DNA from 2 places in the Mesorhizobium sp. B2-3-10 genome. Region 2 is predicted to be linked to the other one. Evidence: riboswitches for the same ligand, from Rfam matches in the RefSeq annotation. Region 2 holds a riboswitch; the other holds the start of a gene.
What was found. A riboswitch is a leader RNA that binds a small molecule or an ion and turns the genes downstream of it on or off. The one in region 2 is predicted to bind cobalamin.

Region 1 (5,041 bases), on a different contig from region 2:
CGCCTCATAAGCCATGCCGGCCGACATGGCGCCGTCGCCGATGACGGAGATGACATTGTTGCGCCCGCCTGAGAGGTCGCGGGCGGCGGCCATGCCGAGGCCGGCCGATATCGATGTCGAGGAGTGGGCGGCGCCGAACGGGTCATATTCGCTCTCGGCTCGGCGGGTGAAGCCCGACAACCCGCCTTCCTGGCGCAAGGTGCGGATGCGGTCGCGACGGCCGGTCAGTATCTTGTGTGGATAGGCCTGGTGGCCGACATCCCAGATCAGCCGGTCATCGGGTGTGTTGAAGACATAGTGCAGCGCCACGGTCAGTTCGACCACGCCAAGCCCGGCTCCGAGATGGCCGCCGGTGCGCGACACCGCGTCGATCAGTTCGAGGCGAAGCTCTGATGCCAGTTGCGGCAAGTCGCTCTCGGCCAGCGTGCGCAGGTCGGCCGGGACGCGAACCCTATCGAGAAGCGGCGTATGCGGCGTTGCGTTCACGTTGGGCCCAGACTTTCTGTTCATCGGCGGATAGGCCGCCGGCCGGCGAAAGTAAATGCGTGTCGCTGACGCGGACGGTCAGCCCCTCACCGATCTTCTCAGCCTTCCGGCAGCGGGATGAATTCTTTCTCATCGCCAGGAACGATATCGAAGCGGCCGGTCTTCCATTCCTGCTTGGCCTGCTCGATGCGCTCCTTGGACGAGGAAACGAAATTCCACCAGATGTAGCGCTTCGAACCGAGAGACGCGCCGCCGAACAGCATGAAATGCGCACCCATCGATGACGATATGATGATCTCGTCGCCGGGCCGGAACACCAGCAGCCGTTCCGCTGGAAAGGCATCACCCGAAATCGAAACCTCGCCCTCCAGCGTGTAGATGGCGCGCTCCTCGGCCTCGGGCGGGATTTTGACGCTGGCGCCAGGCGCCAGCCGCAAATCTGCATAGAGTGTTTCGGAATCGGCCCGCACCGGAGACCGCAACCCCTGGAAATCGCCGATGACGACGCGGCCGCTGACGCCTTCGGCGTCGATTTCGGGAAGCCGCAGCGCCGCTGTGTTCTCGAACACCGGTGCCACCTCTTCCTTGCCGTCCGGCAGAGCCAACCAGGTCTGCAGGCCGGAGATCGACATCGGCGCGCCGCGCAATTCCTGCGGCGTGCGCTCGGAGTGGACGATGCCGCGACCGGCCGTCATCAGGTTCACGTCGCCGGGTTGAATGACCATTTCGGTGCCGAGCGAATCGCGGTGCCTGATCTTGCCGTCGAACAGATAGGTCACGGTCGACAGGCCGATATGCGGGTGGGGACGGACATCGAGCGCCTGGCCCGCGCGCATGATCGCGGGACCCATTCGATCGAAGAAGATGAACGGCCCGACCAGGCGCCGCTTGGCGGTCGGCAAGGCGCGACGCACCTCGAAACCGCCAATGTCCTTGGCGTTGGGGATAACCATCAGCTCGATCTGGTCGCTGGCGAAGGCATCGCCGGCCTCAGGGTCCTTGCCGGGGAAGAAGCTCATGAACTCTCCTCGTCAGCGGTCAGTGGGCGCTTGGGCATATCAGGCGAACCGGATCGCCGCTTTCGCTTTTAATTTGGCCGCCACCTCTTCGCGATTGCGAGGATGCTGGTGGGTTTCGAGGGAATCGAGCAATTCGCGTGCGGATGCCGCGATGGCTTCGACCGCATGATCGAACACATGCTGGTTCTTGGCAGAAGGCCGCGTCGTGCCGCTCAGCTTGCGGACAAACTGCAGTGCCGCGTCGCGGACTTCGTCGTTGGTTGCCGGCGGATCAAAATTGAACAGGGTCTTGATGTTTCTGCACATCGCTTCCGTATCTCCTCTTGTCCGTTTCAATCGGGACGAACTGTATCCTCAATGATGATCGTGTCCAAAAACCGGTAAGGCTGCTCCGGACCTCAGTCCGCGTCGAGCGGCTCGGTTCCAACCGGCTTGCCGTCGCGCGACAGCCTGATCTTCTCGACCTTGTCCTCGGCGGCCTTCAGCAGCCGGTCGCAATGAACCTTCAGCGCCTCCCCGCGCTCGTAAATCCGGATCGACTGGTCGAGCGGCACGTCGCCACGCTCCAGATCATCGACGATCTTCTCCAGTGCGTCGAGTGCCTGTTCAAAGCTCATCGCCTTGACGTCTTCGTTGATCTCACCGGTCATCATTCATCCTTTCATCAGTCGCCCGACATGGGCGGCGACCGAAAATGCCAATCCCTGCAGATCGTAGCCGCCCTCGAGCAGGCTGACGAGCCGGTTGCCGCCGTGGATTGCGGCGCGCTGCATCAGCTGGCCGGTCGCCCAGTCGAAATCGTCCTCGGTCAGATTGATTTCCGCCAGCGGGTCGCGATGGTGCGCGTCGAAGCCGGCCGAAACGATAATCAGATCCGGCGCGAAATTGTCGAGTGCCGGCAGCACGCGCGACAGGAACGCATCGCGAAACACCTCGCTGCCCGTCCGAGGCGCCAGCGGCGCATTGACGATGTTGCCGGCGCCGGTCTCACTCTTCGCGCCCGTGCCGGGATAAAGCGGCATCTGGTGCGTCGAGCAATAGAGCACCGAGGGATCGTCCCAGAAAATATCCTGCGTGCCGTTGCCGTGGTGCACGTCCCAGTCGACGACCGCGACACGCTCGGCGCCGTGCTTCTTCTGCGCATGGCGCGCTGCGATTGCCGCCGTGTTGAAGAAGCAGAAGCCCATGGCCGTGGTCTTTTCGGCATGGTGGCCGGGCGGACGGGCGGCGACGAAAACGTTGTCGGCGCGGCCCGCAAAGACGTCGTCGACGGCAGCATTGGCGGCACCGATCGCCGTAATCACCGCTTGCCAGCTTTTCGGGCTGGCGGTGGTGTCGGCGTCGATGCGGGCAATGCCTTCGTCGGGGATGGCGGCGCGGACACGCGCGACGAAATCGGCGGGATGCGCGTAGAGGATGGTCGCCTCGTCGCCGTGCGGTGCCTCGACGCGGTCAAGCGTGGCAAAAGCTTCGTCGTCGAGCACGCGCTCGATGGCGCGCAGGCGGTCGGGCCGCTCGGGGTGACCGGGCGGCGTGATGTGTTCGAGAAAGATCGGGTGCGTGTAGAGACGGGTGGCCATGCCCCCTATCTAGTGCCCCGGCGTCGTGATGGCCATGCGTTGCGGCTTGATCGCTGGGGAAAATCGAACCTGCGTCCATTCATATCGCTGCGGGCATTGGCGGCGCCGGCCCTTCGGCGTAAGGTCGCAACCACTGCCTGGTGCCCGCCGGGCTGTTTGTTTTAGCGACATTCTGCGACGCCAAGTGATTCCACTTGGCTGCAAATGCCTTGGCGGGAGAATCGGGAACACGGTTGAACTCCGTGGCGTGCCCAACGCTGTGAGGGGGACCGCGCCGGTAAAATGCCACTGTCGATGACGGGAAGGCACCGGACGCGGGTTGATCCCGAGCCAGAAGACCGGCCTGGCAGGCATCGTCATCCGCATGGTCAGGCGGATGACATCGATTGCAATCGCAAGGGGACAAGCGATGCCGGAAGCTATGACCGCTCCAATGGGCGATGGATTTGACCAGATTGCGCGCGACGCTGTTTACCGCGCCATGTTTACGCGGCGCGACGTCCGCAGCCATTTTACATCGGAAGCGATCGACGACGAAGTGCTGGCGCGGCTGCTGCTTGCCGCCCATCACGCGCCATCGGTCGGCTTCATGCAACCCTGGAACTTCATCGTCATTCGCGATGCCGCGCGGCGGGCGGAAGTGCGCGACCTGTTCCTGGCCGCGCGAGAACGGGAACTGCCTGAAATCGAGGCAGAACGGCAGGCGCTCTACCGCAAGCTCAAGCTCGAAGGCATTTGCGAAAGCGCGCTCAACATCTGCATCACCTGCGACCGCGAGCGCTCGAAAGGCTCGCCGCTGGGGCGCTGGCACAATCCGGAGATGGATCTCTACAGCACGGTCTGCGCGGTGCAGAATTTTTGGCTGGCGGCACGCGCCGAGGGCGTCGGCGTCGGCTGGGTCAGCATCATCGAGGCGCAAGCGCTGAAAAGCTTGCTGGGTATTCCCGATCAAGTGACGCCGATCGCCTATCTCTGCGTCGGCCGCGTTTCCGAATTCGCACCGAAGCCGGATCTCGAAACACACGGCTGGGGCCGGCGGCTGCCGTTGCCCGAGCTTATCATGAGCGAGACTTTTCGCGGACAAGGCGAAGCGCCGCTCAAATCAGCAGTGGCGCGCCTCGGCACCGTCGCCGGTGCGCCGGCGAGGCCGGTTGATCAGCTCGTCGCGCCGGCAGTGCCCCACCGTGAGCCACCGAAAGAAGCCAGTGCCCTGTCCTTGAGTTCCCTGAACTTCGACGAGGCTTCGGCCAGCCTGGCGTCCCAGGCGGCATCGGGCACCTGACCCTCGATGGTCTTGAAATAGACCTGCATCAGGCAGGCAATGGCGAACGGCTCGATGAAGGCCGCCTTGAAAGCCCAGGCAAAGACGATTGCCAGCACGAAAGCCCAGCCGGCGAGCTGCCCGGGCATGACGTAAAGAATAGCGGCTGCCGGAGCCAGCATCAGCAGGAAAATCACGAACGACACGCCCCACATGATGACCCCTAGCCAGACGGCATTCTTGACCATGGTCTTGCCGTTCTGGGCGTAGAGCACAACGCCTTGGCGCGCGGTTTCGAACGGCGAGGACGAACTGTTGCGGATGTTGTAGCCGAGAATGATCTCGTCGACATAGGTCAGCGACAGGCGAATCACCGTGTTGAGGAACGAAACCAGGCCGCTCAGGCCAGGAATGGGCAGGAAGGCCGCGATGCCGCCGAGCAGGCCGGTGATGGCGCGTATGGCGCCCTTGACCAATTGGTCGACGACGAAAAGGATGTTGGCCTCGGCAAAACGCTCGGTCACGACCTCTTTCGCGTAGGCGATCTGGTTCTGGCCATTGGGAATATCATGGCCGTCGATCAGATGCACCATGACGGCGATATGGCCCGCCTTGACGACGTAGAGGATGTATTCGCGGATCCAGTGGACGGCGATCGAGACGATGCCGAAACCGACCACGCCGCCCCACATCGC
Region 2 (5,041 bases):
CATGGTGTCGAGCGTCATACCGATCCAGGCCTACGAGATTCTCCACAACGAGCAGATCGTCTCGATACTCTACACCGCCGTGTCCCTGCTCGGCCTGTCGGTGACCTTGTTCATGCCGATGCTGATCCGCCGCTTCGCGCGGCGCTGGGTCTACACGGCGGGCGCCTGCCTGCTCGCTATCGGCTCGCTGTTCTTCGTCACCCATACGCTCGCCGGGCAACTGGCCGGGATGCTGTGCCGGGTGATGGGCGCCAGCGCGCTGTCGATCACGCTCAACCTCTACATCATGGATCACATCCGCAAGACCGATTTCATGCAGGCCGAATCGCTGCGCATGGCGTGGTCGATGGTTGCCTGGACCTGCGGGCCGACGCTCGGCATTTTTCTCTATACGCGCTTCGGCATTTATGCCGCGCATGGCGCGGTGGCGGTGTTCGCCATGGCTTTGCTGGCGCTGTTCTGGACCTATCGGCTGAGCGACAACCAGTCGATCCGCCCGGGCAAGACACGACCGGCCAATCCGCTCGCCAATATCGGCCGCTTCGTCGCCCAGCCGAGGCTGAGATTGGCCTGGCTGATCGCCTTCGGCCGCTCCTGCTTCTGGACGACCTTCTTCGTCTATGGACCGCTGTTCATGGTCATCACCGGCGAGGGCGAATTGGCCGGCGGCCTGCTGGTCTCGGCCGGCAACGCGCTGCTGTTCATGGCGATCTTCTGGGGCAAGGCGGGGAAACGCTTCGGCGGCCGCAGGACCATGACATTTGCCTATTTCGCCATGTCGGCGACGCTGCTGGCGGCCGGTGCCGTGGGCGAAACCGTGCCGTTGCTCACCGGCGCCTTCCTGCTGTGCGGCGCCTTCTTCACCATCGCGCTCGACGCGCTGGGTTCGACCGCCTTCATGCGCTCGGTGCGCTCTTATGAGCGCGCGCAGATGGCGGCGGTCTACCGCACCTATCTCGATTTTTCCGAACTGACGCCGCCGCTGGTCTATTCGGTGGTGCTGGCCTTCTTCGGCCTGGGCTCGGTGTTCGTCACGCTTGGGCTACTGGCAGCCTTTTGCGGCTTCATGACCTGGCGATATCTGCCGAAGTCGCTGTGATCTTCAGGCCTCGGGTGAGCGCGCAGCGTGCCGTTCGCGCACCCAGTTGTGGAAACGGTGCAGGTCGTACTCCTCGGGCATCAGCACGCCAGCTGTATGACGCATCGAGCGCAGGCCCTTCTGGTTGACCTCGCAGATTGCTGCGTCCTCCTCCAGCACCTGTGTGCCGAAGGCAACGATGTTGTCGATGTCGGTCTCGGCGAGCGCCTCGGGCGCGAACAGCCATTCCGCGGTCAATTCGGTCTGTTCGGGACCGAGCGGCGTAAGCCGCACGGTCCTGACATAGTCGACATGGCCGACGATGAACATCGACGGCAGGCTGGTGGCATAGGTCTGACCGGCGCTGCGTTCCGCCGGCGTCAAGCTCGGGAAGATCGGCCCGTGCGTCTGCCCATCACGCGACCATGTCTCAGCCCCGGCGCGCAGGCCGCCGGAGAATTCTGGCGCGTCATTGTCGGCGTGGCGGAGCCATTCGGGATCGTCATGCCGGCTCATCAGGCCGCGGCCATAGATCGGCACCAGCCGCGACAGGTCCTTGTGGACGCCCGGGCAGTGCAGGCACTCGTTGAAGTTTTCCCAAAAAATCTTCCAGTTGCAGTTCATCACCTTGCGCAGCACGTGCCCTGATACCAGCATTTCCAGCGGCCAGTTGCCGAAGTCGCCGGAGGCCGGGTCGAAGGAGGATTGCGCCGAGCTGGCGGCATCTTCCGCAAGATTGACGAAGACGAAGCCCCGCCACACCGAGTGCGCGACGCGATAAAGCGGGTGATCGGCCTTGTCGAAGCCGTCAGGCAGCGATTTCGACGGCACGCGCACCAGATCGCCACGCAGAGAATAGGACCAGGCATGATACGGGCAGGTGATCAGCCGCGCCTTCAGCCGGCCCTGGCTTTCCTGGCAAAGCTGCGAGCCGCGATGCCGGCAGGTGTTGTGGAAGGCATGCAACTCGCCGGTGTCGTCGCGCAGCAGGAGGATTTCCTGCGTACCGACGCGGAAGGTGCGGAACGCCAAAGGCTGGGCAAGGTCGGCCTCGCGGCAGACGAGCAGCCAGTTCCTGTACCAGATGGCGTCGAGATCGCGCTGATAGTTGTCCTGGTCCCAATAGGCCGACGAGGGCAGCGTCGGCTCGGTTCGAGTCAGGCCGTTATAGGGCACGCACTCGCTGGCATTGGGCTGCATGGCTGGCTTCCCGTGAGGGGTGCCAGCCGACACCCGGCCATGAAGTTTGTCAATCGGGACGGGATGAGGGCAGCTTCGCCGATACGGCGCTCCTGCGCTGGCGGCTGTCGGAATTTGGTTTGCCGGGCGCGGCGAATTTCCCTATAGTCCCCGATGTCGTCGGTTCCTTTTTGGAGCCAAGAGGGAATGCGGTGCGGGCAGGAATTCCTGCCCAATGCCGTGGCTGCCCCCGCAACTGTGTGCGGTAGTCCTCTCCATATGCCACTGAAGATTTTTCTTCGGGAAGGTGGGGAAGGGCGCTTATCCGCGAGCCAGGAGACCTGCCGGCGACAGGAAACTGACTTCGATGCCCTCGGGTGGAGGGCGAAAGGACAAGACATGACTACCGCTTCCGTCTCCCTCGGCGCCTCCGTCTCCTCGCAGTCGCGCTTCATGCAGCTCGCGCTCGCGGCGCTGCTCGGCATCTTCGTCGTCGGCTTTGTCGGCTTCTCGCATATCGATGCGGTCCACAATGCTGCCCACGACTATCGCCACTCGATGGCGTTTCCCTGCCACTAACGAGGATCCGACATCATGAATCTGTTTCGCAACGTCGTGTTCGTCGCGGCGATCGCGGGGCTCGTGGCCGGTGTCGTTCTCGCCTGCATGCAGGCCTATGCCACCGTGCCGCTGATCCTCAAGGCGGAAGTCTACGAAAAGGCCGGCGGCGGCCACCACCATGATCACGCGGCCGCACCAGCGGCGACCAATGATGCCATGAGCACGGCGCCCGCTGGCAATGCCATGAGCTCTGCCGCGCCTGCGGGCACCGATGCCATGGCACCGGCGGAGGAAGACGAAGGCTGGGCGCCGGCCGACGGTTTCGAGCGTTTCGCCTTTAGCGTGGTTGCCAATATCGTCACTGGCATCGGCTTCGCACTGGTCCTGGTCGCGGTTTCCGAGTTCTTCGGCGGCGTCGGCAACTGGCGCCAGGGTGTGTTCTGGGGTTTGGCCGGCTTTGCCGTGTTCACACTGGCACCGGGTCTCGGACTGCAGCCGGAACTGCCGGCAATGCCGGCGGCCGATCTTCTGCCGCGCCAGATCTGGTGGACGGCGACGGCGGCCGCGACCGCGATCGGCCTAGGCCTGATCGTCTTTCGCAGATCGCTGCCATTGACCATCCTCGCCGTCTTGCTGATCGTCGCGCCGCATGTCGTCGGCGCGCCGCAGCCCGACAGTTTCGAAACACCGATCCCGGAAGGCCTGCACCATCAGTTCGTGGTGGCGGTGACGGTGACCAATCTGGTGTTCTGGCTGGTGCTCGGCGCGATCGTGGGCGTGGTGCGCAGGCGCTTCACCGGCATGGCGACCAGTCTGCGCGACAGCTTTGCCTGATCGCGGCAGGCTGACCTTCATCATCGGTGGTGCGCGCTCCGGCAAGAGCGCGCACGCCGAAACCCTGGTGACGGCATTGCCCTCGCCATGGGCCTATATCGCCACGGCGCAACCCCATGACGACGAGATGCGCGAGCGCATCGCGCTGCACCGCTCGCGGCGCGGTGAGGGCTGGTCGACCACCGATGCGCCACTCGACCTCGCCGAAGCGCTGGAGGCGTTGCCAGACGGGCAGCCGGTGCTTGTCGACTGCCTGACGCTGTGGCTGACCAATCACATGGTGGCCGATCACGACGTCGAGGCCGCGTGCCGGCGGCTGGCGGACGTGCTGTCGCGGCCGCGCGGACCGTGGTTCGTGGTAACGAACGAGGTCGGGCAAGGCATCGTGCCCGACAACGCGCTGGCGCGTCGGTTTCGTGACGATGCCGGCCGGCTCAACCAGCGGGTCGCCGCGATTGCCGACACGGTGCTGCTCATGGTGGCGGGGCTACCGCTCAAGGTGAAGTGAAATGACCGATATCGACGACAAGGATGAAGAACGCCATCGCGCCAAGATGGCCAAGCGCAAGGCGGTGCAGGACGCCGAGGTTGCGGGCAAGACGATCGAGAAAGGGTTGCTGATCGTCAACACCGGTCCCGGCAAGGGCAAGACCACGGCCGCCTTCGGTCTCGCGCTGCGCGTGCTCGGCTACGGCAAGCGCGTCGGCGTCGTCCAGTTCATCAAGGGCAAGTGGCACACCGGCGAGAAGGACGCCTTTGCCGTCTTTGGCGACCGTGTCGTCTGGCACGCAATGGGCGAGGGTTTCACCTGGGAGACGCAGGACCTGAAGCGCGACATCGCTGCCGCCGAGGCCGCCTGGGCCAAGGCTCTGGAATTGATCGGCGATCCTTCGATCAGCCTTGTCGTGCTCGACGAGCTCAACATTGCCTTGCGCTACGACTATCTCGCTCTCGACAAGGTGGTTGCGGCGCTCAAGGCTCGCCGCGAAGGCCTGCATGTCGTCGTCACCGGCCGCAACGCCAAGCCGGCACTGGTCGAGGCGGCAGACCTGGTCACCGAGATGGGGGTGACAAAGCACCATTTCTCGGCTGGCGTGAAAGCGCAGCAAGGCATCGAGTTCTAGAAAACCAGAACGGCGATCAGCGCGACAAGGCCGAACAAGCCGATCAGCAGGTAGTCGGCGACCCGGTAAAGCTTGAGCGCCCGCCTGATATCGCCGCTGTCGACATCGCGGCGGCCGCCTTCGCCCATGAAGATGTCGTCGACCATGACACCGCCATATCTGCGTGGTCCGGCGAGCGCGAGCCCGAGCGCGCCGGCCATGGCCGCTTCCGGCCAGCCGGCATTGGGCGAGCGGTGTTTTTTCGCATCGCGCCGTACCGCCTGCC

Region 1: another riboswitch for cobalamin. It lies ahead of bluB (5,6-dimethylbenzimidazole synthase); the one in region 2 lies ahead of FJ943_RS19705 (CbtB domain-containing protein).

Annotation. Positions count from the first base shown of each region.
Region 1 covers NZ_VFVT01000007.1:367,703-372,743, reverse strand. Annotated here, with positions in the region: gene dxs (1-deoxy-D-xylulose-5-phosphate synthase) at 1-510, opposite strand, end outside; gene FJ943_RS22055 (pirin family protein) at 585-1,505, opposite strand; gene FJ943_RS22050 (DUF2277 domain-containing protein) at 1,545-1,811, opposite strand; gene FJ943_RS22045 (exodeoxyribonuclease VII small subunit) at 1,904-2,155, opposite strand; gene FJ943_RS22040 (histone deacetylase family protein) at 2,159-3,085, opposite strand; cobalamin riboswitch at 3,264-3,447, shown strand; partial or broken gene bluB (5,6-dimethylbenzimidazole synthase) at 3,450-4,124, shown strand; gene FJ943_RS22030 (hypothetical protein) at 4,241-5,041, opposite strand, start outside.
Region 2 covers NZ_VFVT01000006.1:330,703-335,743, reverse strand. Annotated here, with positions in the region: gene FJ943_RS19715 (MFS transporter) at 1-1,099, shown strand, start outside; gene FJ943_RS19710 (aromatic ring-hydroxylating dioxygenase subunit alpha) at 1,103-2,278, opposite strand; cobalamin riboswitch at 2,422-2,621, shown strand; gene FJ943_RS19705 (CbtB domain-containing protein) at 2,657-2,836, shown strand; gene FJ943_RS19700 (CbtA family protein) at 2,852-3,652, shown strand; gene cobU (bifunctional adenosylcobinamide kinase/adenosylcobinamide-phosphate guanylyltransferase) at 3,645-4,160, shown strand; gene cobO (cob(I)yrinic acid a,c-diamide adenosyltransferase) at 4,162-4,776, shown strand; gene cbiB (adenosylcobinamide-phosphate synthase CbiB) at 4,773-5,041, opposite strand, start outside.